Regions from separate parts of the Colwellia sp. M166 genome, predicted to be linked through region 2. Evidence: predicted binding sites of a transcription regulator. Region 2 holds the regulator's gene; each other region holds the start of a gene.
What was found. Region 2 encodes NrdR, which represses ribonucleotide reductase genes. Its sites were predicted from a motif close to AAACACNANATNTNGTGTTT; they were not measured.
Positions count from the first base shown of each region.

Region 1: a site for NrdR is predicted at 3,518-3,537, ahead of nrdG (anaerobic ribonucleoside-triphosphate reductase activating protein). Genes of this name have one in related genera too.
Region 3: a site for NrdR is predicted at 8,455-8,474, ahead of nrdA (class 1a ribonucleoside-diphosphate reductase subunit alpha). Genes of this name have one in related genera too.

Region 1 covers NZ_CP040755.1:38,937-49,695, reverse strand. Annotated here, with positions in the region: gene FGD67_RS00295 (bifunctional diguanylate cyclase/phosphodiesterase) at 1-2,100, shown strand, start outside; gene FGD67_RS00290 (GNAT family N-acetyltransferase) at 2,276-2,728, shown strand; gene FGD67_RS00285 (MAPEG family protein) at 2,816-3,211, opposite strand; gene nrdG (anaerobic ribonucleoside-triphosphate reductase activating protein) at 3,572-4,069, shown strand; gene nrdD (anaerobic ribonucleoside-triphosphate reductase) at 4,056-5,837, shown strand; partial or broken gene FGD67_RS00270 (IS4 family transposase) at 5,911-7,227, opposite strand; gene adk (adenylate kinase) at 7,378-8,022, opposite strand; gene htpG (molecular chaperone HtpG) at 8,185-10,146, opposite strand; gene FGD67_RS00255 (YbfB/YjiJ family MFS transporter) at 10,521-10,759, shown strand, end outside.
Region 2 covers NZ_CP040755.1:1,878,963-1,889,721, forward strand. Annotated here, with positions in the region: gene dxs (1-deoxy-D-xylulose-5-phosphate synthase) at 1-1,291, shown strand, start outside; gene ribBA (bifunctional 3,4-dihydroxy-2-butanone-4-phosphate synthase/GTP cyclohydrolase II) at 1,445-2,554, opposite strand; gene FGD67_RS08525 (riboflavin synthase) at 2,565-3,224, opposite strand; gene ribD (bifunctional diaminohydroxyphosphoribosylaminopyrimidine deaminase/5-amino-6-(5-phosphoribosylamino)uracil reductase RibD) at 3,289-4,416, opposite strand; gene nrdR (transcriptional regulator NrdR) at 4,455-4,910, opposite strand; gene glyA (serine hydroxymethyltransferase) at 5,153-6,409, opposite strand; gene FGD67_RS08545 (hypothetical protein) at 6,700-7,377, opposite strand; gene FGD67_RS08550 (RNA polymerase sigma factor) at 7,374-7,961, opposite strand; gene FGD67_RS08555 (ABC transporter permease) at 7,993-9,156, opposite strand; gene FGD67_RS08560 (ATP-binding cassette domain-containing protein) at 9,153-9,899, opposite strand; gene FGD67_RS08565 (alpha/beta hydrolase) at 9,903-10,759, opposite strand, start outside.
Region 3 covers NZ_CP040755.1:716,970-727,728, forward strand. Annotated here, with positions in the region: gene cmk ((d)CMP kinase) at 1-288, opposite strand, end outside; gene aroA (3-phosphoshikimate 1-carboxyvinyltransferase) at 374-1,654, opposite strand; gene serC (3-phosphoserine/phosphohydroxythreonine transaminase) at 1,656-2,741, opposite strand; gene gyrA (DNA topoisomerase (ATP-hydrolyzing) subunit A) at 3,043-5,775, opposite strand; gene ubiG (bifunctional 2-polyprenyl-6-hydroxyphenol methylase/3-demethylubiquinol 3-O-methyltransferase UbiG) at 6,429-7,136, shown strand; gene FGD67_RS03315 (HAD family hydrolase) at 7,229-7,906, shown strand; gene nrdA (class 1a ribonucleoside-diphosphate reductase subunit alpha) at 8,599-10,759, shown strand, end outside.

The sequences.
Region 1 (10,759 bases), 1.8 Mb from region 2:
AACTTACTTGCAGTTTTTATGCAGGTATTATTATTAGTAGCTCTGGAATTAGAAGGCGCAAGTTTAATTTATTGGGTATTTCCCATTGTTATTGTAGCTTTTTATTTACTCTCCCCCACTATTGCTATTTTATTTAACAGCTTATTTATTATTTTGGCGTGTTTTATTACCTATCAACAATTCGATGACTTTACATTTTATCGTGTTATAGGCGGACTGGTATTAACTAATATGTTTGCCTGTGCACTTTCAATGTTTATGCAAAACAAAAATCGTCAATTATCCGAGCAGGATAAAATAAACAAAGTTCGTAATAATATTTTAGAATTGATCGCCAGTTCAAGTAAGTTATCAAAAGTACTACCTGCTGTTATCCAAGGTATTGAGAATGAATACTCAGACGCTAAATGCAGTATTTTATTACTCGACAAAACAGGAAAAAAATTAATATTAGGCGCAGCACCAAGCTTACCTGATTTTTATAACCAAGCAATAGACGGTTTCACTATTGGTGAAGCCATGGGCTCATGTGGAACGGCGGCTTACACAAGAAAAAGGGTTATTGTTACCGATATAGCAACACATCCTTATTGGACTGCTTGGGCAGCATTGGCAAAAAAAGCACAACTCTCTGCCTGTTGGTCGGAGCCAATCATCGATAACGAAGGTAATGTGCTAGGTACCTTTGCTATTTACCAACGAACAATATCAACACCAAACGAACTTGATTTCACACTTATCGAACAGTTTGCCAACTTAGCTCGTATCGCAATAGAGCGAGAAAAAGCCAATAAAACAATATGGCAGCAAGCTAACTTTGATAGTCTAACCAACTTACCCAATCGTAACTTATTACATGAACATCTAACAACAGCGGTCGATAATGCTCAACGCGAAAAAAAGCAACTTGCTATTATTATGTTAGATCTAGACAACTTTAAAGATGTAAACGATTCTTTGGGGCATAGTGCTGGTGATATTTTACTTATTGACAGTGCAAAGCGCATCAAAAAATGTCTTCGAAAAAATGATATTGTTGCCCGGCTAGGTGGTGATGAGTTTATCATCGTACTTGTCGGTACAAGTACAGACACTGACGTTGATAACATTGGACAAAAATTATTAAATACACTTGCGCAACCTTATATTATTGAACAAAAAAGCGTTTATTGCACCGCCAGTATAGGTATTGCACTTTATCCAAACGATGCCATGAGCATAGACGCGCTATTAAGAAATGCAGACCAAGCCATGTATGGTGCTAAAGCCCGTGGGCGAAACAGCATTCATTACTTTACCGAAAATATGCGCAAAAATTTTCTCAAACGCATGGAAATCATTCAAGATCTGCGGGTTGCTATTACAGAACAGCAATTTTACATGGTTTATCAACCGATAGTTAACTTAACAAATAATCAAATATCTAAAGCGGAAGCACTGATCCGTTGGCAACATCCCAAGAAAGGTTTAATTTCACCGTTAGATTTTATCCCTGTTGCAGAAGAAACTGGGCTTATTGTTGAAATTAGTGAATGGGTATTTAAAGAAGTATCACAACAGGTGCAGCAGTGGAGAAACAGTCACTGCCATAACTTAATGATCAGCATCAACACATCTCCTGTGCAGTACCGAAATAAAGGTCAGCAAATCATTGCTTGGGCTGGATCACTTATCGAACGAAATATCCCACCTGAAGCAATATCGATTGAAATAACAGAAAATTTGCTGATGGAGAATCAAGCAGAGGTGGTTAGCGCACTCGATAATATTCGTCGACAAGGGCTGACAGTGTCTATTGATGACTTTGGCACCGGTTATTGCTCATTCTCTTACTTGAAAAACTTCTCTATTGATTATTTAAAAATTGATAAAAGTTTTGTGCAGAATATGTCTGTCGATAATAAAGATGTTGCCCTTTGTGAGGCCATTATTGTGATGGCAAATAAGCTTAATATAAAGGTCATTGCCGAAGGTATAGAAACTGAGCAACAAAGAGAGCTTCTAACAAATGCAGGTTGCCTCTTAGGACAAGGTTATTTATTAGCCAGACCATTATCGATAGCTGATTTTGAACAACGACTGATTAATCAAAACATTTGATACTGCTTTATTCTCTTAGCTGTAATAGCACCGCTAAAATGAGTAAAATACTTCATTCGCATATAGTGAATTTTCATTTGTGATTCATAGTAGATAATTTTACTACTGGCAGTACATCAACCATAACTGATAAAAATCAGCAATATAACGGAATAAACCTTTGATAGAAAATGACATAATCTGGGAAAACAAAAACTTTTCACAACTCACTACCAATGAACTTTATGATTTACTAAAATTACGCATTGATATCTTTGTGGTAGAGCAAAGCTGTTTTTACCCCGACTTAGATGATCACGACCGACATCCCGAAACTCAACATTTATTTTGTTATCAAAAGGGAATTATGACGGCATATTTGCGCATATTACCCAAAGGATTAACCTATCCCGATAACATCAGTATTGGTCGTGTGGTGATTGCGCAAAGTGCTCGTGGTAAGGGCCTTGGTCACCAATTAATGCAAATAGCCCTAGCTAAATGCTTGCGCTACTTTCCGCAAGATACGGTCAAAATTTCCGCACAAGAGCATTTAGAAAAATACTATAATCAGCATGGTTTTAGCAGAGTAAGCGAAAGCTATTTAGAAGATGGAATTCCACATATCAGCATGTTACAAAAGCGCTAATATACCGCTATTCCATCAAGCAGATCATGGCTAGGTTATATAATTGTATAACCTAGCCACTGTTCATTATTATAAAGTTATTAAACGTTAAGCCGTAACAAAGCTACGAATGTTTTCAACCGCTAAAATTAAAATCACCAAAAATGTCGACAACATACCCACTTGTCGTTGAATTGAGATACCGATACTTTTCGTTAAACCAATGGCGTGTAAAGCACGGCCAACAACTAAAGTTGCCCCTAAGGCATGTTGCATGATCACAGATGCGCCATTTAATTCATAAACTGCCAATAAAATTAACGCTAAAGGGATATATTCGGCAAAGTTGCCATGAATACGAATAGCCTTAGCTAAAAATTTATTATCACCAGAGCCAATGCCAACTTTAAACTTCCTGCGTAAACGAATAATGTTAATGGCTAAGCCAATATATAAAATACCGAGTAAACTCGCGTAGAAGCCTGTTAACGATAGTGTTGCCATTTCCTTTCCTTATACTATTTTTATTATTAAACCATTATTGGCCGGAATCATACCGAGTAAGATAAGCAATTAATAGCGCCATTTAAGTAAAGAATGAGGTTATATAGGTCAGTGTCATTTTAAACGGCCAGTTTTACCATCAGATCAGCCGTTAATCGAGGCCCAGAATAACCTCCAAGGATAACAAAGATCTCCCCCACTAGCAGTCGAATAAAACACCATATCTAGTAAAATAATAAAAATAAAACCCTACATATAGTATTACTTTAACAAACTTTTGATCCTGATCAACAGTAAAAAACACAAAAACACTATATATTGTGCTCAACAGAAACAAAATAAGCATATATAGGTTTTAATATGAAATTTAATTGTTTACCTCCTTCGATTGTTTTCCAGGAAGTACCAAATGAAATTAGCCTTTGTTTTAGCGTTAGTGGCTGCAAAGTAGCTTGCACCGGCTGTCATAGTACTGAGTTATGGAATGCGGACTATGGCAGCCATTTATCAAATAAAAGCTTTATTAATTGGTTAACTAAATACCAGAACTTGATCAGTTGCGTGATTTTTTTTGGTGGTGAATGGCAAGCCAAAGCATTAATTGAAAAATTACTTATCGCTAGAAATTTGGGCTTAAAAACTTGCCTTTACTCTGGGCAAAAGCACATCGACATCAGTATATCTGAGCATCTTAATTTCTTAAAAACAGGTCCATGGCAATCAGCGCTTGGTGGTTTGGAAAGTATTACAAGCAATCAAGTTTTTCGCGATATAAAAACCGGTGAAAAGCTCAATCACTTATTTATAAAAAATCATCACAGTAATTTATTAAAAGGAGTTAACAATGTTGCAGCTTAGTGACAGGCAAATTAACCATAAAAAAGATTTTATCCATAATTATTTCCTCGCGCAAAATGCTGCTGACGGTTCAAAAATGGATGCTAATGCCAATGTTGGGCAAAAAAATATTGCTACATTAGAAGCAGAATTATTAAAAGACTGCTTTGTACAAATAAACCGAGCACTGGTACAAGACAAAATTCGTGAAGCATTTGGCGACGAGTTAGCACTTGAGTACTTACGGCAAATTGAAGCACATGAAATTTATGTGCACGATGAAACCAGTTTAAAGCCTTATTGCACGTCTATCAGTATGTACCCATTTTTACTTGATGGCTTAACTAAGTTGGGCGGCGAGTCAAAAGCACCACAGCATTTAGAGTCTTTCTGCGGTTCTTTTGTTAATTTGATTTTTGCTATTTCTGCGCAATTTGCCGGTGCTGTTGCCACCGTTGAATTTATCACTTATTTTGATTATTTTGCTCGTCTTGAATATGGTGATAACTATTTAACTAGCCATAAAAAAGCCATTGAAAACCATTTACAACATGTGGTTTATGCTATCAACCAACCCGCGGCAGCACGTGGCTACCAAAGTGTATTTTGGAATATTTCCTTGTTTGATCAACATTACTTTGCCGCTATGTTTGAAAACTTTGTTTTTCCTGACTTTTCCAAACCAAACTGGCAAACCGTTGAACAATTGCAGCAGTTTTTTCTTAGCTGGTTAAATAAAGAACGTGAAAAAGCTGTGTTAACCTTTCCTGTCGTTACCGCCGCGATGCTAACCGAAAATGGCCGCTGTAAAGATGATATTTTTGCTCGACAATTGGCCGAGCAAAAAGCACAAGGAAATTCATTTTTCATCTATTTATCTGATAGTCCTGACTCACTTGCCTCATGCTGTCGTTTGCGTAATGAAATTTCAGATAATACTTTTTCTTATACCTTAGGCGCAGGTGGCGTGGCAACAGGGTCAATTAATGTTATCACCTTGAACATGAACCGTCTGGTACAAGACGGTCGTGATTTACAAAGCGAAATTGAAAAAATTCAAAAATACCAAGTTGCCTATCGCAAGTTAATGCAAGACTACCAAGCCAAGGGCGCTTTATCGGTTTACGATGCTGGTTTTATCTCACTTGATAAGCAATTTCTAACCATTGGTATTAATGGCATGGCTGAAGCAGCAGAGTTTTGTAATATTCCGGCTAATAATAACCAAGCCTACAAAGACTTTGTCAGCAGCAAACTACAAGTGATTTATAACGCGAACCAAGCCGCTAAAAAGCATTTTGGCTATATGTTCAATACTGAGTTTGTGCCGGCAGAAAACTTAGGGGTAAAAAATGCGAAATGGGATCGTAACGACGGCTATCAAGTCAATCGTGACTGCTATAATTCATATTTTTATTTAGTAGAAGATAACGATACAAATCATTTAGATAAATTTGTTCTACATGGCAAAGAAATCACGCAATACTTAGATGGCGGCTCAGCACTGCATTTAAATCTCGATGAGTCATTATCAATCGAAGCTTACCTAAAGCTTTTCAACGTTGCTGCAGCAACTGGTTGTAATTACTTTTGCGTTAACGTCAAAATTACTATTTGTAATGATTGTGAGAAAATAGATAAACGCACCTTAATGTATTGTGACGCTTGTGGCAGTGAAAATATTGACCACGGCACACGTATTATCGGCTATTTAAAGCGTATTACTGCATTTAGCCAAGGCCGGCAAAAAGAGCATGCTTTACGTCATTATCATAAAAAGCGTGCGTAGATCGTCTGAACTCAATTGGTTGCATAAAAAAGATCGCTAATGCATAATGCCGATCACTTAAGGTGAGCGGCATTTTTCTTTTAGCCACGGGGTACCTGTTTTTGCATACTTTGAGTGTGCGTGGATAACTTCGTTCTCGTTTCATTTCATTTCATTTCATTTCTAGTTTAAATTAACTCACATTTTCTCTATATCTAAGATTATTTTTGGTACATTTCCTGGTGCATAGATTGGTATCATCGTGAGCTTATGAATTATGTGAGAAGAAGCATCCCTGAAGCTTAATTGGTTCGGATAGATACTTTTTAGTGATTGAGCTATCAATATCATTTTGTACCGGATCAGATAATATCCAAGCAATATGCCCCCACAACTCCTGAATAATAGCTCTGGCAAGTTACTTCGTAGCGTAAACCGACTTTCAAGCATCTATGCTTGATTTCTCTGTAGCCTATTTCAATCTCCCAACGATGTGCATATAAGTCAACGATATCTGTACTTGGATAAGCCATCGGGTCAGTCATTGAAGTGAGGATTTGAACCGCTTTACCTTTGATTTTACGCGTCAATAATCTTGCCTCAATGCTCTCGGGTAACGCTGGGCGTTTTTTTCTCGATTGTGGCGTTGTATATAAAAGTATCAATTTATCTTGTTTCCCAAAGCTTTGTATTACCTCATATTGTGTTCGCTTTTTGAGTGGCGGCAACCAATGAGTGTTTGTCCCTCGTTGTTGCCAATCATGTAATAATCCAAGTGAATAAGAACCTTTATCGAATAGCGTTAAACTGTCGTTTGGCATACGCTCTATCATTCTAGCGGCTAAGTTCATTTCACTTTCCGTAACACTATCAAATGCGCTGTCGACGATAAGGTGGCGGCTTAACTCCATCATGCAGACCATGCGAACTTGCGGGTATCCTGCCTCACTTGCTTTGTTGGCTATACGAGTAAAACTCGCGCTATTCTCTTTCGTTTCAGGTGTTCGTCAAACAACACCGTCGACACTATAAAGCGTCAAACCACACCAATGCGGGTGCTCTGCTCGCTCATTCCACGTTGCGGAAGTTTGATGAAAAACATCACGAACAACATCGCTACCGAGTTTTTACATGCCTGAGTTATGGCACTTCGCGCGACATAATCAACCTCTTTAGGGAGAACAATATCGAGCTTGTTAATTAATTGGCGAACGGAACCTGTTCTAAATAACGCCATACCAATAACCGCCCAAACCATTGCGTCCATCAGTAACTTACGTTTTCTGAGTGTAGCAACGCCATTTGAATCAAGACACGATTGAATGATGTCAGGCTCTAATACATCAGCAAGACATGAAAATTCGGTAAGACGATTAATTGAGGTGCGAGCAAGCGCTTCTGAAAGTTGCATAAAAAAATCCGATGGCTAAGGCTTATCGGATTTTCGCATGTGTACAGGATCGGTCAAATGTTCCCTAAAATTTTTAATAAAATTCGCTTAACTGATCGGCATTACGCTAATGCGAGCTTTTTATTTTTAAATTGCAACTAAACAGAAAAATTAAGCTAACTTCTCATCTAATAATGCGTTAACTTTTTCTACTGCTTGTGTGCCATCAATAGTGATATAAGCGCAAGCATCAGCTTTAGCTTCTGCTTGATAGTAGGCAACTAATGGTTTTGTTTGCTCGTGATAAATACCTAAACGCTTGCGCACTGTTGCTTCTTCATCATCTGGGCGAACTAATAATTCATCACCAGTTTCATCATCTTTACCTGCCACTTTTGGCGGATTGTAAACTATGTGATAAACACGACCTGAGCCAGCATGAACCCGACGGCCAGCCATACGCTCTACAATCACTTCATCAGGTACATCAAACTCAATAACATAATCAACAGCAACGCCGTTTTCTTTCATGGCGTCAGCTTGTGGAATAGTACGTGGGAAACCATCCAGTAAAAAGCCGGCTTTACAGTCATCCTGCGCTATACGCTCTTTAACCAAACCAATAATTAATTCATCAGAAACGAGTTGACCTGCGTCCATCACTGCTTTGGCTTTTTTGCCAAGTTCAGTTCCTGCTTTAATTGCAGCGCGAAGCATATCACCGGTAGAGATTTGTGGAATGCCAAATTTAGCCATTAAGAATTGTGCTTGAGTACCCTTACCGGCACCTGGTGCACCTAATAAAATAATGCGCATTTAGTATAACCCTATTTAATTAATGAATTGGTTTTGCGAAAGTGCAAACACTATACATATTCAAAGGGTTTCAAACAAGTAGCAAGCCGTGCAAAAAATCAAAAAAGGAGCTAAAAAGCTCCTTTTTTTGACTAAAGTCTAAGGTCAATATGAGCTAAATCATTATTTAGTTAAACTCAGCATCAATTTGTTCAAACGTGCAACAAAACTCGCTGGGTCTTTCAAGCTACCACGCTCTGCTAACATTGCTTGTTCAAACAATACTTCAGTCCATTGTTTGAATTGCTCGTCATCTTGTTCATCTGCAACGTGCTTGATCAATTCATGTTCAGCGTTGATTTCAAAAATTGGTAAAGCATCTGGCACTTCTTGGCCAACTGACTGCATCAATTTCATCATTTGGCTGCTCATGTCATGTTCATCTGCAACGATACACGCTGGTGAGTCAGTTAAACGTTGTGAAATTTTTACATCTTTGGCTTTACCTGCAAGTGCCGCTTTGATGCGCGTAACAACAGGATCAAATTCTTGCTCAAGTTTTTCTTGTGCTTCTTTCGTTTCAGCGTCATCCATATCACCTAAATCTAAACCGCCGCGCGTTACTGATTGTAATTGCTTGCCGTCAAATTCAGTTAAATGGCTAACTAACCATTCATCAATACGATCCGACATTAATAACACTTCAATGCCTTTTTTGCGGAATACTTCTAAATGCGGGCTATTTTTAGCTGCTTCGAAGCTATCGGCAACCACATAGTATATTTTGTCTTGGCCTTCTTTCATGCGTTCAACGTACTGTGCTAAAGAAGCACTTTGTACGCTGGTATCGGCATGAGTTGAAGCAAAACGTAACAAGCCCGCAATGGCGTCTTTGTTAGCCATATCTTCTGCTGGACCTTCTTTTAGCACTTGGCCAAACTCATTCCAAAACAGTTGATATTGATCAGCGTCTTTTTTGCCTAGCTTTTCAAGCATTTTCAATACACGTTTGCTACAACCTTTACGGATAGCTTGGGTGATCTTACTGTCTTGTAAAATTTCACGCGATACGTTTAATGGCAAATCATTTGAATCTAATAAACCTTTAACAAAGCGTAAGTAAGCTGGCATAAACTGCTCAGCATCATCCATAATAAATACACGTTGTACGTACAACTTTAAGCCGTGTTGTTTTTCACGATTGTACATATCAAATGGTGCTTTTGATGGAATGTACAATAATGAGGTATATTCAGTTTTACCTTCTACCTTGTTGTGTTCCCAAAGCATAGGGTCAGCAAAGTCATGAGATACATGTTTATAGAACTCTTTGTATTCGTCGTCACTTACCTCTGCTTTTTCACGCGTCCAAAGTGCTGTTGCTTTATTTACCGGTTCCCATTTTGCAGGTACCGCGTCACGAGCTTCAACAGCTGGCGTTGTTATATTGCCTTCATCGTCTTTTACTTCTTCAACAGCAGCAACCGCTGGTACTTCTGGCGTTAACATTTCAACAGAAACAGAAATATGATCTGAGTATTTAGTCACAATTGACTTTAAACGCCAATCATCAGCAAACTCAGTTTCATCTTCTTTAAGATGTAAAATAATATCAGTACCACGACCTGATTTTTCAATCTTAGCTGTAGTAAATTCACCTTCACCTTCCGATGTCCATTCAACACCTTCAGATTTATCAACGCCGGCAGCACGTGAACGTACCGTCACTTTATCTGCAACAATAAATGCTGAGTAAAAGCCAACACCAAATTGACCAATTAGTTGTGAGTCTGCCGCTTGGTCGCCTGATAATTGTGAGAAAAATTCAGCCGTACCTGATTTTGCAATGGTACCTAAATGCTCAACGATTTGGTCATGAGTCATACCAATACCGTTATCAGAAATAGTCATGGTGTTGGCTTCTTTATCTGAGCTAACACGTACACGAAGTTCGCCGTCACCTTCATAAAGGTCGGCATTTGATAATGCTTTAAAACGTAGTTTGTCTGACGCATCAGCTGCATTAGAAACTAACTCACGTAAAAATATTTCTTTATTCGAATAAAGAGAGTGGATCATTAGTTTAAGTATTTTTGCATTATCTGATGCAAACTGATGTTTTACAGCGTTATTTTCTGTTGTCATTTAAAACAATCCTCTAATGTTTTTTTCAATTTGGTAAACGACTTGCTAACTAAACCTATCATTTGATTATGTTCAATAAGAGCTAAATCGCTTTATTTGCTTGTTACCTTATTTGAGGCTCATTAAATTTTTTTCAAGGGGAATTGTAAATAAATTAGATTTAAAAAACCGTTGCACTCTAAGAGGAAAGATCTAGCATATGTTTTAAATTGAATAACAATAAACTATTTCAACAATTTAATTTATATGAGTTATAACCAATAATAAGTTGCTTTGAGTTAACACTGTCCTTTACATTAGAGTCTTGGCGATTTCTTTTCCACCAACGCGCATAAGCATTTTTCAACACCTGAAAAATATAAGGATTCACACGCTTGTTTGATCGAAATAACAACGCTGCTATTTTATTAGCTGGCATTTTAGCTTTAGTGGTAGGTGTTGGTGTGGCGCGCTTTGCTTTTACATCATTACTGCCAGCCATGCTAGAAAATCATCTCAGTATTGCTTTTGCCGGCATGCTGGCATCAGTCAACTATGTTGGTTATTTATCGGGTTCTATTTTTTCTATTTTCATTAAAGATATTCATGCCAAAGTTAAGTTTTTTAGATTTGG
Region 2 (10,759 bases):
ACTTTCAGGCAGCATATATACCGGCATTCGTGAAGGTAGTAAGCGGATACTTAAAAACATTCCTCCTATTAAAGAACTTGCTAGTCGCGCTGAAGAGCACTTAAAAGGCATGGTAGTGCCAAGTACTTTCTTCGAAGAATTGGGCTTTAATTATATTGGCCCTATTGATGGTCATGATGTTAACGGTTTAGTAAATACTATTTCCAATATGCGCAACCTAAAAGGCCCTCAGTTATTACATATTGCCACTAAAAAAGGTAAAGGTTATCAACAGGCTGAGCAAGATCCAATCAAGTATCATGCTGTACCTAAGTTTGATCACACAGAAACAACATTACCTAAAAGTGCACCAAGCTTGCCAAGCTATTCAGCCATATTCGGCGATTGGCTCTGCAAAACAGCCGAGCAAGACAGTAAACTAGCCGCGATCACTCCAGCCATGCGAGAAGGCTCTGGTATGGTGCAATTTAGCCAGCGCTTTCCAGAACAATATTTTGATGTCGCTATTGCCGAACAACATGCGGTAACCTTTGCTGCCGGTTTAGCTATTGGTGGACGCAAGCCTGTTGTCGCTATTTACTCAAGCTTTTTACAGCGTGGCTATGACCAATTTATTCATGATGTTGCTATTCAAAACTTACCGGTTTTGTTTGCTATTGATCGCGCCGGTATTGTTGGTGCTGATGGCCCTACACATCAAGGTTCATTTGATTTAAGCTTTATGCGTTGCATACCTAACTTAACGATTATGGCGCCATCTGATGAGCGTGAATGCCAATTAATGCTCAACACGGGCTATCAATTAACTACCCCAGCTGCTGTACGTTACCCACGCGGCTGTGGCAATGGTGCTGAATTACCTACACTCAATGAAACTATTGAGCTTGGTAAAGCTAATACCATACGTGCAATAGATGACAGCACTACAACCACTAAAGTGGCGATACTTAACTTTGGTACAACACTGAGCCAAGCGAAAATAGCCGCAGAAGATATTAATGCCACGTTAGTTGATATGCGTTTCGTTAAACCGTTAGACCAAGATATCATCAAAACATTATGTGCTAACCACGACTGTATCGTCACCGTTGAAGATAATGCCATTGCCGGTGGTGCAGGCTCGGGTGTTAATGAGTTTATTTTAAGCCAAGGTATAGCGAAAAAGATCCTCAATATAGGACTACCTGATAGTTTTATTAAGCACGGCACACAGGCTGAAATTCACCAAGAGCTTGGTTTGGATAGTGAAGGTATACTTGAGAAGATAAAGCAGTTTACCGCTTTAAATTAAACCTTTAAAACATATTCAAAGATAATAAAAAAGCTATTTGAATTTAATCAAATAGCTTTTTTATTGAGCTGCTAAAAGTTATTCTAGTGATAAGTAATTACAACGCACTCAATTGAATAACAAGTACGTTGATTTCGCTTAACAAAACCGTTTTTAATCAGCAATATACTCAACCACTTCTAGACCAAAGCCTGAAAGTGAATGATATTTAGTCTGTGAGCTTAATAAACGCATTTTACTGACTCCTAGATTAGCTAAAATTTGTGAGCCAACACCAACGTTGCGAGAGCCAACATGACGTTTAACTTCTTTAACAGCTCCACCGGCGTCTAATTTTGCATATTTTTGTACTTGCGCAATAAGCTCCATAGGTGACTCATGTTTGCCTAATAGGACTAACACACCGCCTTCTTTGGCAATTTTTTCTAACGCATCAGCCATTGGCCATTTAGCGACACTTTCGCGTTGACTAAATAATAAATCTCTAAAGGTGTTTTCTAAGTGTACACGCACTAAAGTGGGCTCTTCTGGATTAATTTCACCTTTCGTTAAGGCAAAATGTGCTTGGCCGTCAATAGTGTCTTTAAATACCGTAAGATCAAAATCACCAAACGCGGTTGGTAGCTTACATTGAGAAACACGTTCAATGGTGGTTTCGTTAGCATTACGGTATTCAATTAAATCGGCAATAGTGCCCATTTTAACGCCGTGTTTTTCAGCAATAACTTCAAGATCAGGACGACGCGCCATGGTGCCGTCTTCATTGAGTATTTCAACAATAACAGCGGCCGCTTCAAGACCAGCTAAACGTGCTAAATCAACACTTGCTTCAGTATGGCCAGCACGATTTAAAACACCACCATCTTTAGCAATCAGCGGGAAAATATGGCCTGGTTGTACGATCGAGTTATGATCAGCATCCTTGCCGACTGCCGCTAATACGGTTGTCGCTCGATCAGCAGCAGAAATACCTGTGGTAACACCTTCAGCAGCTTCAATAGAAACCGTAAAGTTAGTGGTAAATTGTGCGTCATTTTTATCAACCATCAAAGGTAATTTTAACAATTCACAGCGTTCTGCTGACATTGGCATACAAATAAGGCCACGGCCATGAGTTGCCATAAAGTTAATCGCTTCTGGCGTAACTTTTTCTGCTGCCATAATGAAGTCACCTTCATTTTCGCGATCTTCGTCATCCATTAGGATGACCATTTTACCTTGAGCTATATCGTCGATAATCTCTTGTGGCGTGTTTAAATTCATGACAACCTCTTTATTTAATAAAACCACTGCGCGCTAATAACGCGTGTGTAACACCTGAAGCTTCTGGCTTGTCAGCTGTTTGCTTGGTAAGTAATCTTTCAATGTATCGGGCGATTAAATCAACTTCTAGGTTAACTTTAGTGCCCACTTGATATTGATTGATAATAGTTTGTTGTGTGGTATGTGGCACAATCGTTAAACGAAACTTATCTGCTGTTAAGCTGTTAACGGTTAAGCTTGTACCATCAATAGTAATTGAACCTTTTTCGGCAATATAGGCGGCTAGTTCTGTTGGCATAGTCAGCCAGTAATCAATACTATTACCTTGATGCTCAATGCTGGTAATTTCACTCACCGAATCAACATGCCCTGAAACCATATGGCCGCCAAAACGCGTGGTTGGTAGCATGGCTTTTTCAAGATTAACGCTATCACCTATTTGATAATAAGCTAAAGCTGTGCGTGCTAATGTTTCACTCGAAACATCAGCGCTAAAGCTAGCACTGTCTATCGCAACAACCGTTAAGCAAATGCCATTAGTGGCAATTGAGTCGCCTAATTTAACATCTGACAAGTCTAATGTTGCAGTATCAATAGTAACGCGTGCGCCACCACCGGAGGTATTAATTGCTCTCAAACGCCCTACGGCTTCTATGATCCCTGTAAACATTGTTTATCTCGTCACTTATTTATCTGTTTATACTGAAAAGAATACTCTTGTCAGCCTATCGATATTAACGACTAAATTTTGCCGTTAATCTAATATCTTTGCCTATCATGCGAATATCGGTAACATCAAGATTTTTCGCTGCTGATAACTGCTTAACGTCGGGCATATTAACTAAGCTTTTTCCGTCAGCGCCCATAAGTTTAGGCGCTTGGTAAAGTACTAATTCGTCAACTAAATTTTCGCTAATAAATGCGCCAGCTAACTGAGCACCTGACTCAATTAAAATATCGTTCAAACCTTGTTTAGCTAAATAAGCCAATAATGCACGAAGATCAATATGATCACTATTTTTCGCCTTAACCATAGGCACTTGTTCTACGAAATGAGGCCAAGTTAGGTCATTTTCAATAGTATGTCGAATTAATAATATTTTACTCTCGCTTTGGAAGATAGCGAGATCAGGTGTTAAGCGGTTTTTGCCATCAATAATAATACGCACAGGTTGTCTAACATCGGCTTGTGCATAGCTATTTTTTAACTCACCTAAGTCATGCCAACGTACAGTCATCTTGGCAGCATCAAAAATGACCGAATCGGCGCCACAAACAACCGCACAACTTTGCGCTCTTAGGCGTTGCACATCAGTGCGCGCTTCACTCGAGGTTATCCATTGACTTTCACCGCTGGCCATTGCGGTTTTACCATCAAGGCTTGCGGCAAGCTTAACGCGAACATAAGGCAGTTTAGTGGTCATTAATTGAATAAAGCCCGGATTTAAAGCCCGGGCATCTTGCTCAAGTAGCCCAAATTGTGTCGTTATACCTGCAGCATTTAAAAGTTCAAGGCCGCGGCCCGATACTTTCGGATTAGGATCCACCATAGCGGCAATAACATGGCCTACTTGCGCTTTAATTAACGCTTCTGCACACGGTGGTGTTAAACCATAATGACTACAAGGCTCTAATGTAACATAGGCAGTAGCGCCCTTCGCCTTGTTGCCCGCTTGTTTTAACGCATGAACTTCAGCATGCCCCTGCCCAGCTTTTTGATGATAACCTTCGCCGACAATTTCATCATTGAGCACGATCACGCAACCAACCCGTGGGTTAGGCGAAGTGGTAAAGTGGCCACGCTTTGCCAAATTAATGGCACCTTGCATAAACTTATAATCTGCTAAAGAAAAATCACTCATTATTGCACTCGAGGTTAAGCCTAATTATGTTTAACTCGTTAGTCATCATCGCCTAAACGGGCAATTTCTTCACCAAATTCTTTGATATCTTCAAACGAACGATAAACTGAAGCAAAACGAATATAAGCAACTTTATCTAAGCTTTTTAGTTGCTTCATAATAATAGTTCCCAACATTTCACTCGATACTTCCCGCTCACCAGTAGCTCGTAGTTGCGATTTAAGTTTATTAATCGACAATTCCATTTCTTCGGTGCTAACCGGTCTTTTTTCTAAGGCTCGTAATAAGCCACTGCGCATTTTATCTTCGTTGAAAGGTTCACGAGAACCATCACGTTTTATAATGCGCGGCATCACTAACTCAGCACTTTCAAAGGTAGTATACCTTTCATGGCACGCTAAACATTCGCGACGACGGCGGACTTGATGACCATCAGAAACTAAACGAGAGTCGATAACTTTAGTATCGGTGGCTGAACAAAAAGGGCAATACATGGATTAGTTCCACAGTCGTGAGAATTTAATCTCGCTATTTTAATTGAAAATCATTCATTAAGCTAAAAATCTTGCCATTAAAGCGAATTTATACCAAGTTTATTAAGTTTGTTCCCACTCAGAAACTTAGTAAAATTGGTATTAAACCGTTAAATAAAAAATGGCCACTACTGTGGCCATTTTTTATGACTTGCCTTACGTTTAGTAAAGAAGTCGTGATTTATTCACTTTGTTATAACGAATTACTTATAAACAGGAAAACGTGCACAAAGTTCACTTACACCTGCTTGCACTTTAGCAATCACAGCGTCATTGTTAATATCGTCTAAAATATCACAAATCCAACCCGTGATCATTTGAGTTTCTTCAACACCAAAGCCACGACGCGTAATCGCTGGGGTACCTAAACGTAAGCCAGACGTTACAAACGGTGAACGTGGGTCATTTGGTACAGAGTTTTTATTAACGGTGATATGAGCACGACCTAATGCTGCATCAGCATCTTTACCGGTAATGTCTTTATCAATTAGATCAAGTAGTAATAAATGGTTTTCAGTGCCATTTGACACAACTTTATAACCACGCTCTTGTAACACTGCCACCATAGCTTTGGCATTATCTAACACGTTTTGTTGGTAAACTTTAAATTCCGGTGCTAACGCTTCTTTAAATGCTACCGCTTTCGCCGCGATAATGTGCATTAATGGGCCACCTTGGCCACCAGGAAATACCGCACTGTCTAATTTTTTGTAAATTGCTGCGTCGTCACAACCAGAAACAATTAAACCACCACGTGGGCCTGCTAATGTTTTATGAGTTGTTGTCGATACTACGTGTGCGTGTGGCACTGGATTTGGGTATAAACCTGCAGCAACTAAACCGGCAACGTGCGCCATATCAACGAAGAAGTAGGCATCAACTTTATCGGCGATTTCACGCATACGAGCCCAGTCAACTATGCCAGAGAATGCAGAAAAACCACCAATGATCATTTCTGGTTTATGCTCTAATGCTAAACGTTCTAATTCAACATAATCAATATCGCCCGTTTCAGGGTGTAAACCATATTGAATCGCTTCATATGACTTACCAGAAAAGTTGACATGCGAACCATGTGTTAAGTGACCACCGTGAGCCAAGCTCATACCGAGCACTTTGCCGCCAGGCGATACTAACGCTTGGAAAACGGCTGCGTTTGCTTGTGAGCCTGCGTGTGGTTGTACGTTAGCGTAAGTTGCACCAAATAATTCTTTTGCACGGTCAATCGCTAGTTGCTCAGCAACATCAACATATTCACAACCACCGTAATAACGTTTGCCAGGGTAGCCCTCAGCATATTTATTGGTTAGTTGTGAGCCTTGAGCTTCAAGTACACGTGGGCTACAGTAGTTTTCAGAAGCAATAAGTTCAATGTGTTCTTCTTGGCGAACAACTTCATTACTCATTGCTTGATAAAGTTCTGGATCAAAATCAGCAATATTCATATCACGTGTAAACATGTTATATCCTCAAGTAGTCTGCCAATAGCAAGACTTTGGTTGGCGTTAATGCAAAATTAATTGCGGCATATTTTGCCTGAACTTGTAAAGCTTGTACACGGTAAAACCCCGCTCTTTTAGTTCATTTTGCAATCAAATAGTCGTAAAAGTGAGTGAAATAAGTTTTATTATCAGCTTAAATCAACAATTAAAACCAATATACGTTCTAAAAAAAGCAAAAACAACAAATTTAAAACGACATATAGCTGAATATCAAAATTAAATGCTACTTATTTTAAATTAACCGTTCTTTATGCTAATTTAACTTTCACAAGTTGCTGATGCTCTTTCTTACGTTTTCGGTATAAATAATCGACAACAATATAGACAACAAACATCAAGCCATTTGCAATAAGGTAAGCCGGTAAAACGGCTTTAGTACTGGTTTGAGCTAGCGTATAAATAAACCAATTAACTAGCGGCAGAAAAGGTAATAACGAAATTTGGGTAATCCTCATATATTTCATTGACGATTCACAACTGCTAATAGCATTATCAATTGCCTTTTCAGGACTGTCACATAACTGTGACCACGCCGCTACACGAACTTTCATTTCAAAATAAACAAAAGCAACTGACAATAAGCTACCAAAGCCGAGATAAATATTAACTGGCTCGCCCCATTCACCCTGATAAATACCATAAAAAAAGGCAATAAAGATTGCTAAAGTGGCGAGGATATTTAAGACAAAACAAAGTTTCGCACCATAAGTTCTACGACGGGTGCGCTTGACCAAAGTGGCAATATCCGTTTTAGCTGTTGGTTGTGCTTGCCAATCTTGTGTTAATTCAGCCCAGGTATCATCAAGCACTTTATTTGATTCAGGGCGGCTGTCTTTTTTTCGCATAATCAGTGTTGTAGACTCAAGTTTGTCTTGTATTTGCTCACTTTCAGTTGCCATCTTAATTTTATCATTCTCTTCGCTCATACGGCCTCCAATAACTGCATTAACGCAGTTTTTGCTCGTTGTAACCTTACGCCGACTAAATTTACTGTAATCGCTAACACATCAGCTATTTCTTGATAACTCATGCCTTCTAGTGCCAAAGTGATCACTTGTTGCTGTTCAAGTGTTAAACGACGAATAGCTTGAGCAAGTCGCTGTTGCCTTTGTTGTTGATCTAATGACTGATAAGGGTTAGGTTGCTGGCATTGCTGTTCATCTTGAAGAGGCGATAATTCTTGCTCTGACTCTGTTTTCACTGTTTTTACCGCCTTAGCAACATGTGTTGCTAATACGTTATGGGCGATACGTGCAATGAAAGTTTTAACCGCAGCATCAGCTCTAAAGCTTGGTAATGCTTGCCAAATATTTAATGCTATTTCTTGAAATAGCTCTTCTTGAATCGCAGGTTTAGCTTCAAAGCCATTAATAATATGACGTAACAGTTTCTCATGTTCAGAAACCCATTTGATAAATAGTTTTTGATTGCTCAATGAATAACCCAGTTGATGTTGAGCTGTTTTAAAAACAGTCTTTTTTGAGTCGCTCAATTCTACTGAGTTATTCATTTTATTCAATCCTAGCATTCATTCACTATTGCTAACTTAACGACATCACTACTTTTTCAGAGGTTAAACGTTTTGCCAAAATTAACACTAACGCCACTGTTAAGACGATGGTAGCAACACTGGTAAATAACAAGGCACTCCAATCGATAGGTAAACCTTTAAAAACATCTTCCATTAATAATGATTGGCCGGAAATCGGCAACCATTCAACCCAAGCAGGTTTATCATCCATCATCATCAGTGCAAAAGGAATAAAGCTTGGTGCCATAATCAACATAGTTACCGTTGATTGCGCCTCTTTAAAACTCTTCGCCTGAAAGGCAAACAGAAGCTGTAATGAAGCAGCAAGGAAGCAAATAGGCACTAACAGCAATAATAAAATCGCAAAAGTACTGGCATCAATACTGAAAGTGGCACCTATTTTTGTCAGATCAACAAAGTTCATCGCAACCGAAGTTAACACCAACATTAAAATAATAGAGATAATCGCAATAGAGCTGGCACAACTGAGTTTAGCAAGCACTATTTTTAAGGTACTTACCGGCTGGCACAGTAACATTTCCAGCACATTACGTTCACGCTCACCGGCACTAGAGTCAATAGCAACCGGTAAACCCGACATAAATGCTGCCATCATGAGATAAACACCTAAAATTAATGAGATCATTACCGCATTACTACTTGGTAAAGAGGTATCTTGTTCAAGCAGTTTGATCGGTTGCAGCAACTTGATATCAACCCCACGCACCAATAAGCGCTTATAGCCAATGGTGAGTGAGTGCTCTCTAATAATGTCTTTAATGCGACGAATAGGTGACGATAACGACTTCTCGTTATAATCGGCTCGTAAGGTTAGCTCTATCGGTTTACCTGCCGCCATATCAGCAACAAAAGTATCAGGAATGGAGAGCGCAATATTGCGCTCATTCCAGTTACGTTCTTCATCTTCAGGTACATCAGCAAAAGAGAGAATATTTTCATCTTGCAACGCTTTGATAAGCTTGGGGGCATGTTGCTCACCGGTATATTTCACATATACCGCAGGGTTATCAACCGCCTCTTTAATGGCTACTTTTAACATCACCATGATCATCACTGGCATTAATAACGCCATGCTCATTGCCACCATTAACGCACGTCGATCACGAAAGGCTTCTTTAAACTCTTTTACCATTAAGGCTTGTAATTGCATCATGCCGCTACTCCTTCATCTGAGCCGATCAATTTAACGAAGGCTTCTTCCAATAACTTCTCTCCGGCTAGATCACATAATTCTTGTGGTGTTCCTTGCGCAGCTAACTTGCCATTAGAGACAATAATCACGCGATCACAAAGTGCTGCCACTTCTTGCATAACATGTGAGGAAAATAAAATGCAGTGGCCTTTTGCTTTGAATTTAGCTAAATGATTACGCAAAATTCGTGTGCTCATCACGTCTAAACCACGTGTTGGTTCATCCAAAACAAAGTTTTTTGGTTGATGTACCAACGCTTGGGCTAGTGTCACTTTCATGCGCTGCCCCTGAGAAAAACCTACTGTTTTACGATGCGCTAACTCAGTCATCTCAAGATCATTGAGAATTTGCTCAATAGCTGCATGTTTATTGGCGCCTTTCATACCATGAATACTGGCAAAATAATCAATTTGTTCATAAGCGGTTAACCGCTCGTATAAGCCAAATTTATCAGGAAAAATACCTAATAATTTTCTCGCTTTAATCGGTTCTTCAGTGACTTTAATACCGTCAATAGTGGCGTAACCTTCATCAGCACGTAGTAAGCCATAGAGTGTGCGTAAACAAGTGGTTTTTCCGGCACCGTTTGGGCCTAATATGCCGGTAATTTCGCCATCTTTTGCGGTAAATGATAAGCCATCTAGCGCTTTAACAGTGTTTTTCTTGCTGACAAAACTTTTATGTAAATTATTAACTTCAATCATTATCTATTCCTTTACTTTTACTGGCGTAGTTACCGGTGCTGCTCCACCATTTAAGCCCAGCATAAATGATTCATCAGGAATGTCTGCTAAGCACGATTCATCAAGATCTTTTGGTGTTTGTAGCGCTAAAAATTCATTTACAATGCTGATGCCACAAGTTGTTGAAGCAACAATATGAGCATTATTTTTAGCAATAATATGATGGCTATTCGGTAAATTTTTATCGGATTTTTCGCCATTACTTGCTGGCGTAACAGGATCTAAAGCACCTGACATGATCAGTGTTGGAATATCGGCCGTTACTGTCTGATAAAAATTAGCACTGGGTTGATACTTTGGCCAAGCAGCACAAGCTTTACCAACCATGTCTAAACTCATGCCTTTCGCAAAGTTATTTTCGGCATCTGCGGCTCTCATACTACCAGTGATTTTAGGAAAATCTTCATTACAAACAATATTAAAGTGCAAACCAATATAGATACCCATGCCACCTTCGCCTTGAGCAATAAGCCCCGCCAACGGCTTATAATCACCTAAATAAGCCTGATGAATTAACAGCGGTACCAAACTACGTGTTTGCATGGAATACAATTGCATTTGTATGGTTGAGATAAACTTTTCTTTACTGATGGTAAATTCAATATCAGTACCGAGTCTGGGGTGCGCAATGTTTACTGTCACAGGCGCAAGTGACAACTTAGCACTGACCTTGGCAAACTCTTTTGCCAAGTCAGGATATTGTTTGGCACACTTATCATCATTTTGACAATTGTTAAGTAATTTAACAAAAGATTGCTCTGCACTTTTCCCAAATAAGCCAATAGGTACTTCAATAGGACCAACACTATCAAGCACGACAC
Region 3 (10,759 bases), 1.2 Mb from region 2:
TTCTTCAGTACGAATTGCATTCGAAACATCTTCGCCTTCTAAAATAACTTTACCTTCTCCTTCACTACAAATTTGAAACTGTACATCTAAATGCGCAGCTACGGGTAATAAAGAGTCCTCATCATCAACACTGATATGATGATGCTGTGCGGCAACCGCTAGCACACGATAAATTGCACCACTGTCTAATAAGTGCCAACCTAATTGTTCAGCGACAATACGCGCAACCGTTCCTTTACCTGCCCCACTGGGCCCATCAATAGTAATGACTGGTATGCTTTCCTGCATATATTTATCTCCTAAAGTCGAAAATCGGCGGCATTATACGGGATTTATCATACAAAATCGCCTAAAAAAGTTATTCTCTGACACTTTAAAAAGAGACTTGGGATAACTTATCAAAATAATCGGGAAATGTTTTAGCCGTACACTTGGGATCATTAATGGTTACCGGCGTATCACTTAATGCCACTAGCGAAAAACACATAGCAACACGGTGATCATTATAAGTATCAATATTGGCATGCTGTAACGTCACTGGTGGTGTTATAGTAATGTAATCTTCGCCCTCGATAACTGTCGCGCCAACTTTTCTTAACTCTGTGGCCATTGCCGTTAAACGATCGGTTTCTTTTACTCGCCAATTATAAATATTTCGAATTGTTGTTGTGCCTTTGGCAAACAGTGCTGTTGTTGCTATCGTCATTGCTGCATCAGGTATATGGTTCATATCCATATCCACAGCAATAAGAGGCTTGCCAATAACAGTTATCGACTCATCATGCCAAATGACTTCTGCACCCATTTTTTCAAGTACATCAGCGAAATACTTATCACCTTGAACACTGAGCTTACCCACGCCGTGGACTGTGATCTCTCCACCCTTTATAGCGCCAGCCGCTAAGAAATAGGAAGCCGATGACGCATCACCTTCAACCATATATTTTTCAATCGCTTGATAAGATTGATTACCTTTGACTGTAAAAGATTGGTAGTCGTTGTTTTGCACTGTTACGCCAAATCTAGCCATAATATCGAGGGTAATATCAATATACGGTTTAGAGACTAACTCACCGTTGATTTCAATATGGGTATTGGTTTTAAGTAATGGAGATACCATCAAAATAGCGGTTAAAAACTGACTTGAAATCGAACCATCAATTTTTACTGTACTTCCAGCTAACTCTCGACCGTTAATTTTTATCGGTGGATAATCTTTGTTTTCCATGTATTCAATATCGGCATTAAGCTGAGTTAACGCATCGACTAAATGACCAATAGGTCGTTCTTTCATTCTGGGCTCACCAGTTAAAATAAATTCGCCTTCACTAGCAGCAAGTGCTGCACATAATGGACGCATAGCTGTACCTGCATTGCCAAGATATAACTCTAAAATTTCATTAGCACTAAAAAAGCCGTTATTACCAATGACTGTGCACTCTGTGCCACAGTCACTTAAGCTATATTGAACACCCAATGTTTTTAATGCCGTCAGCATATAGTTGATATCGTCACTGACTAACAAATTGGTAATTTTAGTTTCGCCATTAGCAAGCGCGGCTATCAGTAATGCACGATTAGATAAACTCTTTGAGCCTGGCAAAAATACTTCACCATGTATTTTGCCAATGGGCTGTAAGGTTAGTTGCTCCATATTACTTAACTCCTGCTGCAAATTTTTTCATAAAATCAATTAACGCCTCTACACCCTCTATAGGCATCGCGTTATAAATACTTGCCCGCATACCGCCAACCATTCGGTGGCCTTTCAGCGCCGATAATCCTTGTTCTTGTGCTTGCACTAAAAACTCATTAGATAAGTCATCATCAACTAGCCAAAAAGGCACATTCATTAAACTTCTATTTTCAGGAGTAATTGAGTTGCTATAAAATTCACTTTCATCAATATATTGATAAAGTAATTGTGCTTTTTGTGCATTAATTTCAGCAATAGCACTAACACCGCCTTTAGCGAGTAACCATTCAAATACAAGCCCCGCTAAATACCATGCATAAGTCGGTGGCGTGTTATACATAGAACCATTTTTCGCTAATACTTGGTAATTCATGATTGAAGGTGTATCGATATGAGCGTTGCCCAGTAAATCTTCACGAACAATCACTAAGGTTAAGCCTGAAGGACCAATGTTTTTTTGCGCACCAGCATAAATGAGCCCAAATTTACTGACATCAAATTCACGCGATAAAATAGTCGATGACATATCAGCAATAAGCGGAATATCTCCGGTGTTTGGTACATCAAAAATCTCAATGCCATCAACGGTTTCATTCGGGCAATAGTGCACATAAGCTGCATCCTGACTAATTGGCCATTCACTGCTTGGTCTTACACGTTGAACATCATCGACATTATCCATGACATTAATCACGTTGATATCACCATAATGGCTGGCTTCTTCTGCGGCAGATTTAGACCAAGCCCCAGTAACAATATAATCAGCTTTTTTAGACGTACCTAATAAATTCAATGCCACGGCCGAAAATTGACCACGGCCACCGCCATGACAAAACAATACTTTATAATTTTCAGGTATCGCCATTAGCTTACGTAAATCAGCTTCGGCTTTTTCCGCAACAGCAATAAACTCTTTACTTCGATGACTGAGTTCCATTACAGAGCTACCGGTCCTAGCAAAGTTTAAAAACTCACTTTGCGCTTTTTTCATGACATCTACAGGTAACATCGCAGGACCTGCGCAAAAATTGTAAACACTAGACATTAAACACTACACCCTTCTCTAAGTAATTTGCTTTGTTTATTTGACTCAATGAAAGCCAAACTAACCACTGAATTTTTCGCTAATAGCACACCGCCATAAAATGACTTTTATTATTATATGTTAACTTTTAAACCCTTAACGCATTGCTTACACAGCATACATTATTGGTTTCTGGCATCAATTCTTAATTAAACTTTGATATAACTATTTTATGTTAATTAAATCAACAAATTTGCCCAGTTAAGTAAAATTTACCCATAAAAAAAGGCGGTAAATACCGCCTTTTCTATGTTAACAACGGTTACTCTGGAGTATCGTCATTATTGAGTGCTGAGTCTTGGTTCTCACCCTCAATCTTTGCTTCCGGTGTATCAACTGTTTCCCCTTCGACTGATTGAGCTGAAAGTTCTTCACCCTCTTCAGTTGTGTCGAAGACTTCAACTTCTTCTATTTCGTCGATACGTTGTAAGGCAACAACATGTTCCCCTTCAATCGTACGAATAATACGAACACCTTGGGTATTACGACCAATAACACTAACTTCATCAACACGGGTACGAACTAGCGTACCGTTATCAGTGATCAGCATGATCTCATCTTGCTCTTCAACTTGTACAGCGCCAACAACAGGACCATTACGCTCACTAACTTTAATTGAAACAACCCCTTTAGTAGCACGACTCTTAGCCGGATACTCATCAAGTGCCGTACGCTTACCAAAGCCATTTTCAGTGATAGTCATGATCGGACCATCGTTTTTAGGCACTATCAATGATACTACTTTTTGATCGCCTTCTAACTTGATACCACGTACACCTGTACCGGTACGACCGATAGGTTTTAATGCCCATTGTTGTTCACCAGTTTCGGGATCAACTTTTATTTCACCCGTTTCACTATCACGTTTTTTCTCGTTAAAACGGACGACTTTACCGGCATCAGAGAACAACATAATGTCATTATCGCCATTCGTAATATCAACACCAATTAAGGTATCGTCATCACGTAAGTTCAAGGCAATAATACCGTTTGCACGTTGATTTTTATAAGCGGTTAACGCTGTTTTCTTCACAGTACCAGAGGCTGTTGCCATAATAATGAATTTATCTTCTTCATATTCACGTACAGGTAAAATTGCCGTAATACGTTCACCTTCTTCAAGCGGTAAAATATTAACAATTGGACGACCACGCGCAGTACGACTGGCTAATGGTAATTGGAATACTTTCAACCAATAAAGTTTACCGCGGTCTGAGAAACATAAAATGGTATCGTGGGTATTAGCAATAAGTAAACGCTCAATGAAATCTTCTTCTTTCATCTTAGTTGCGGCTTTACCTTTACCACCACGTCGTTGTGCTTGGTAATCACTTAATATCTGATACTTAACATAACCTTCATGTGAAAGTGTTACTACGACATCTTCTTCAGTGATCAAATCTTCCATTGATAAATCATGTGAAGCATTAGTAATTTCAGTACGACGCTCATCACCAAATTCATCACGAATCGCTTCAAGCTCTTCACGAATCACTTCCATTAAACGTGCAGGTGTCGCTAAAATATGAAGTAATTCAGCAATAACTTCTAATAATGCTTTGTATTCACTTAAGATTTTTTCGTGTTCTAGACCCGTTAACTTATGTAAACGTAAATCTAGAATAGCTTGTGCTTGTGGTGGTGTTAAGAAATATTGTCCATCACGAATACCAAACTCTTCTTCTACCCATTCAGGGCGAGCAGCATCGTCACCAGCAGCAGCTAGCATGTCAGACACAAGACCTAAGTCCCAGCCTCTTGCTAGTAATTGCTCTTTTGCTTCACTTGGCGTTGGTGAGTTCTTAATTAACGCAATAATTGGGTCAATATTAGAAAGTGCAATCGACAAACCTTCAAGTAAATGTGCGCGTTCACGTGCTTTACGTAATTCAAAGATGGTTCTGCGTGTTACAACTTCACGGCGATGCAATATAAAGGCATCAAGCATTTCACGTAAGCTGAATAATTTAGGTTGGCCGTTAGTTAATGCCACCATATTCAAACCAAACGAAACTTGCATTTGCGTCAGCTTATACAAGTTATTTAAAATAACCTCGCCTACTTCGCCACGTTTCACTTCAATTACCATACGCATGCCGTCTTTATCAGACTCATCACGTAAGGCAGAAATGCCTTCTAAGCGTTTTTCTTTTACCAAGTCAGCCATTTTTTCAATCAAACGGGCTTTGTTAACTTGATAAGGCAATTCGAACACAACAATGGTTTCTTTACCCGATTTTTCATCGACTTCAATTCTAGCGCGCGCACGAATTTTAATTTTACCACGACCGGTAAGATAAGCTTCTTGTATACCTGCACGACCACTGATAATACCAGCCGTTGGGAAATCAGGTCCTGGAATTAACTCTAAAAGCTCTTCAAAGCTTATATCGCCATTCTCTATTACCGCTAAACAGCCATTAATAACCTCTGTTAAGTTATGTGGCGGAATGTTTGTCGCCATACCAACGGCAATACCAGAAGTACCATTAACCAATAGGTTAGGAATACGTGTTGGCATAACTGCTGGTATCATTTCCGTACCGTCGTAGTTAGGCACGTAATCAACAGTTTCTTTATCTAAGTCGGCTAAAATTGAATGAGCGATTTTCGACATTCTAATTTCGGTATAACGCATTGCTGCTGCTGAATCACCATCAACAGAACCAAAGTTACCTTGACCATCAACCAGCATATAGCGTAATGAGAAATCTTGGGCCATACGTACAATGGTATCGTACACAGCCGTATCACCATGCGGGTGATACTTACCGATAACATCACCAACAACACGTGCTGACTTTTTATACGGCTTGTTAAAGTCGTTACCTAAAACATTCATCGCAAAAAGAACGCGACGATGCACTGGTTTTAATCCATCACGCACATCTGGTAGTGCACGACCTACGATAACGCTCATTGCGTAATCTAAATAGGAGCTTTTTAGCTCATCCTCAATATTGACAGGAGCAATATTATTCGCCAAATCGGTCATAAATTGATGGTATCCCTTAACGTAAATCTAATTCAGAAAATTTCGAAATTATTATTTTTAATTAACACGGCATACTAGCATAAATATTTCTCATGCCCTACCGCTTTATTTTGCTTAATTCTGCCGTTAAAACACTAAAGTTTCAAGTAAATGCTAGATATTCGCTATATTGCCAATACCAATCTGATTTCAAAGATTTTTTTCATCAATTATTAGCTTAAAAATGACTTTTATTCTCGCCATTGTTCGCATTTTAGGCACATATCATGCTCAAGCGTATATTTTATCGTCATTGCCCCTTTAACACCGACATTAATATACTGATGGGAAGGGTATTCATCTACTTAACTTGAATTTGGGATAAGCATTATTTTATAAAAATTAATTACAATTCAAAACAGTGAGTTAAATTTATACTTTGATCATTCTTCTTAGTTCGCGCGTCAATTGTAAGTGAATTAAGTGTAAAAATTAGGAGAAACAGCTGCTAGAGAAGCATTTATTATCCCGAACTCAGGTTACTTATAAATATACAATGGATAAAAACAATATCATTTTAACTTTATTTAAGCTGAATCAATTTTCACGCTAGGCTTGCCGTAATTATTGGTTTAGAATCGCCAATATCGACAAGACAAATAATAGTAGTAGCCATGTCCAAGCCTTTAAATGTTAATCAAGATGAAATAGCTAAATTTGAACAAGTTGCCAGCCAATGGTGGGAACTTGATGGTGACTTTAAACCGCTACATCAAATTAACCCTTTACGTCGTCAATTCATTTGCCAACATGTTGGTGACATCTTCGATAAAAAAATTATCGATGTTGGCTGTGGTGGCGGTATTTTAGCCGAAAGCTTAGCGCAATTGGGGGCACAGGTTACTGGCATTGATATGGGGCAAGAGCCTTTAAACGTCGCTAAACTGCATGCTTTAGAAGCGGGTGTTAAGGTTGACTATGTTAAAATTACTGCCGAAGAACAAGCTCAACAGCAGCCAGAGCACTACGATGTCGTCACTTGTATGGAAATGCTTGAGCATGTGCCAGACCCTGCTTCAATCGTTAATGCTTGTGCAGACATGGTAAAACCTGGCGGCTACGTGTTCTTCTCGACCTTAAATAAGTCGTTAAAAGCTTATCTGTTAGCGATAGTTGCTGCCGAAAAAGTATTTAAACTTGTGCCAAATGGCACCCACGATCACAACAGCTTTATTCGCCCTTCAACCCTCATTTCATGGGCTGAGTCATTTGAGCTAAAATGTATTGATGCCGCGGGAATTCATTACAATCCAATCACTGAGAATCATAAGCTAACATCTTCACTTGATGTTAACTACATACTTTGTTGTCAACGCGTTTAATCACGATAGTAAACTATTTATGCGCCGACGTTCATTCTTCAACATTGGTGTTATTTTTCCCCATTTAAATAATAATAAAATAGAGTGATGTTATGTCAACCAATGAAAATTCAGCAAACTCAATAGCTGCGGTACTTTTTGATTTAGACGGAACCTTGCTAGATACTGCTGATGACTTAGGTGCGGCGCTAAATCACGTCCTTAACACCTATAAAAAACCGAACGTAGCGGCCAAAGATTATCGTCCCATCGCCTCAGACGGCGCGCTAGGGTTATTAAACTTAGGGTTTGGCGACGACATTGCACAATATAACTATGAAAGCTTACGCCAACAGTTTCTAGATCACTACGAGCAAAATATTGCAGAACATACTTGTCTTTATCCTGGTGTCGCTGAATTATTGCAACAATTAGAAGACAACAATATTCCTTGGGGCATCATTACTAATAAGCCTGAAGGCTTAACCAAAACACTAATGCCATATTACCCTGAGTTTGCAAACTGCGCCGTGATGGTCGGTGGCGACACCTTAGTAAAACGCAAACCAGATCCTGAGCCAATCTTACATGCCTGTCAGCAAATCAATGTCAACAATCAACAGTGTTTCTACGTTGGTGATGCCCTGCGTGATATTCAGGCCGGTAATAGCGCGCTAATGAAAACCTTTGTCGCTAATTGGGGCTATATTCTGGCTGATGAGGACTGTCAAACTTGGCAAGCCGATCACATTATCGAATCGCCAACCGATTTACTCGCCTTTATAAAGTAGTCTTTAACAGCTAGCACGCCTATCCCATTACCCGTCGTGCTAATTTACCTAGCGTATACCCCCGATTATTAACCTTTCAATAGCTTAATAAGCTGATGATATTAGATTGGACTTTAGCAATAAAAATCCATATTCACCCAAATAACGCCATCTGTTAAAAATTTACGGTTTGTCATTAAAAACATCATCAACTTAGTGTATTTATTCTATTTAGGATCTTAATTTGATCTTTAAGCGTTGATAAAATAATCAGTCGTCAATTAAAGCGTTCAAGATTTAAACTAAAAACATAAACCATTGAATAGTATGTAAATATATTTTTATATATCCTTTTGACATATAAACCATAAAAATTAAATAAAAATAATTTAATGTTAAAAAAAAATCTAAAATAAGCATTGCGTTTTAGAAAAATCAAAATTAAAAAGCCTTACTAAGTTAGTTGTTACTAACATAACTTTTACTCTAAAAAAATCAACCAAAAAACGAAAATTTATATCGCTTGCATTGTCATGCAAACCTCACTATCTTGTGATTAGTTTTTTTAAAACCCCAAGATATAGTGCATTTTTCATTCACTGATGTTTGAATGATATACGATTTATCTCGTAATAATGTCTGCTTGAGGCAATTATCATAATTCACCCCCATTGTCGGGTGATTAAAACAATAAATAGATTTACAGGTCATTCATGAATAACAAACTTTTTGTTACAAAACGCAATGGTTCAAAAGAACCCATCGACTTAGAAAAAATTCATAAGGTTATTGCCTGGGCTGCTGAAGGGCTAGACAATGTTTCTGTGTCTCAGGTTGAGCTTAAGTCTCATATTCAGTTTTACGATGGTATTAAAACCGCAGACATTCATGAAACCATCATTAAGTCAGCCGCAGACTTAATTTCTGAAGAAACGCCTGATTACCAATATTTATCAGCTCGACTTGCGATTTTTCATCTCCGCAAAAAAGCTTACGGCCAATTTGAACCACCTAAGCTTTATCCTCATGTTCAAGCTTTAGTTACTGCCGGTAAATACGATCAGCATTTACTGAGCGATTATAGCGCTGAAGAGTTCGAGCAATTAGAGAGTTTTATTGAGCACAGCCGTGATTTAGACTTCAGCTACGCTGCGGTTAAGCAACTTGAAGGTAAATATCTGGTTCAAAACCGTGTTACCGGTGAAATCTATGAAAGTGCCCAGTTTCTTTATATTTTAGTAGCCGCGTGTTTATTTGCGAAATACCCTAAAGAAACTCGCTTAGACTATGTAAAAGGTTTTTATAACGCTATTTCAACCTTTAAGTTGTCATTGCCAACGCCTATCATGGCAGGTGTACGTACGCCGACACGTCAATTCTCTTCATGTGTATTAATTGAGTGTGGCGATAGCTTAGACTCTATCAATGCAACATCTAGCTCTATTGTGAAATATGTTTCTCAACGTGCAGGTATTGGCATCAATGCCGGTCGTATTCGTGCATTAGGCAGTACTATACGTAACGGTGAAGCATTTCATACCGGTTGTATTCCGTTTTACAAGCTATTCCAAACAGCAGTGAAAAGTTGTTCTCAAGGTGGAGTTCGTGGCGGCGCAGCTACCCTATTCTATCCACTATGGCACTTGGAAGTTGAAAGCTTATTAGTACTTAAAAATAACCGTGGTGTTGAAGAAAACCGCGTTCGGCATTTAGATTACGGTGTACAATTTAACAAAGTGATGTATCAACGTTTGATCAAAGGTCAATCTATCACCTTGTTTAGCCCAAGCGATGTGCCTGGTTTGTACGATGCATTCTTTGAAGATCAAGACAAGTTTGAAGCACTGTATGTTAAATACGAAGCTGACGATTCAATTCGTAAGAAGCGTATTAAAGCCATTGAATTATTTACCTTGTTTGCTCAAGAACGTGCAAGCACTGGTCGTATTTATTTACAAAACGTCGATCACTGTAATACCCATTCACCGTTTGATCCTACTGTTGCGCCAATCCGTCAAAGTAATTTATGTTTAGAAATTGCGTTACCGACGAAGCCAATGGAAGATGTTAATGATCCTAATGGTGAAATTGCCCTATGTACGTTATCAGCATTTAACTTAGGTGCTATTGATAGCCTTGACGAATTAGACAGCTTAGCTGATTTAGCGGTACGTGCTTTAGATAACTTGTTAGATTATCAAGACTACCCAGTACCTGCTGCACATACCGCAACGATGGGCCGTCGTACCTTAGGTATCGGTGTTATTAACTACGCTTATTATTTAGCGAAAAATGGCGTTTATTATTCAAACGGTAGTGCGAACAACTTAACTCACCGTACCTTTGAAGCGATTCAATACTATTTGCTAAAAGCGTCAAACCAATTAGCTATTGAACAAGGTGCTTGCCCTAAGTTTAATGAAACTCGCTTATCTCAAGGTATATTACCTATCGATACTTATAAAAAAGAAATCGATAACATTACCGGTGAGCCATTACACTTAGACTGGGAAGCGCTACGTGCCAGTATTAAAGAGCACGGCGTGAGAAACTCAACGGTTTCAGCACTAATGCCATCAGAAACATCTTCACAGATTTCTAATGCTACTAATGGTATCGAGCCACCTCGTGGTTTGATCAGCATTAAAGCCAGTAAAGACGGGGTATTAAAGCAAGTAGTACCTGAATATCAACGTTTAAAAGATAACTACGAATTACTGTGGAATATTCCAAGTAATGAAGGCTACTTACAACTCGTGGGTATTATGCAAAAATTTGTTGACCAAACTATTTCAGCTAATACTAATTATGATCCTGCTCGTTTCGAAGGTGGAAAAGTGCCGATCAAACAAGTGTTAAAAGATATTTTAACGG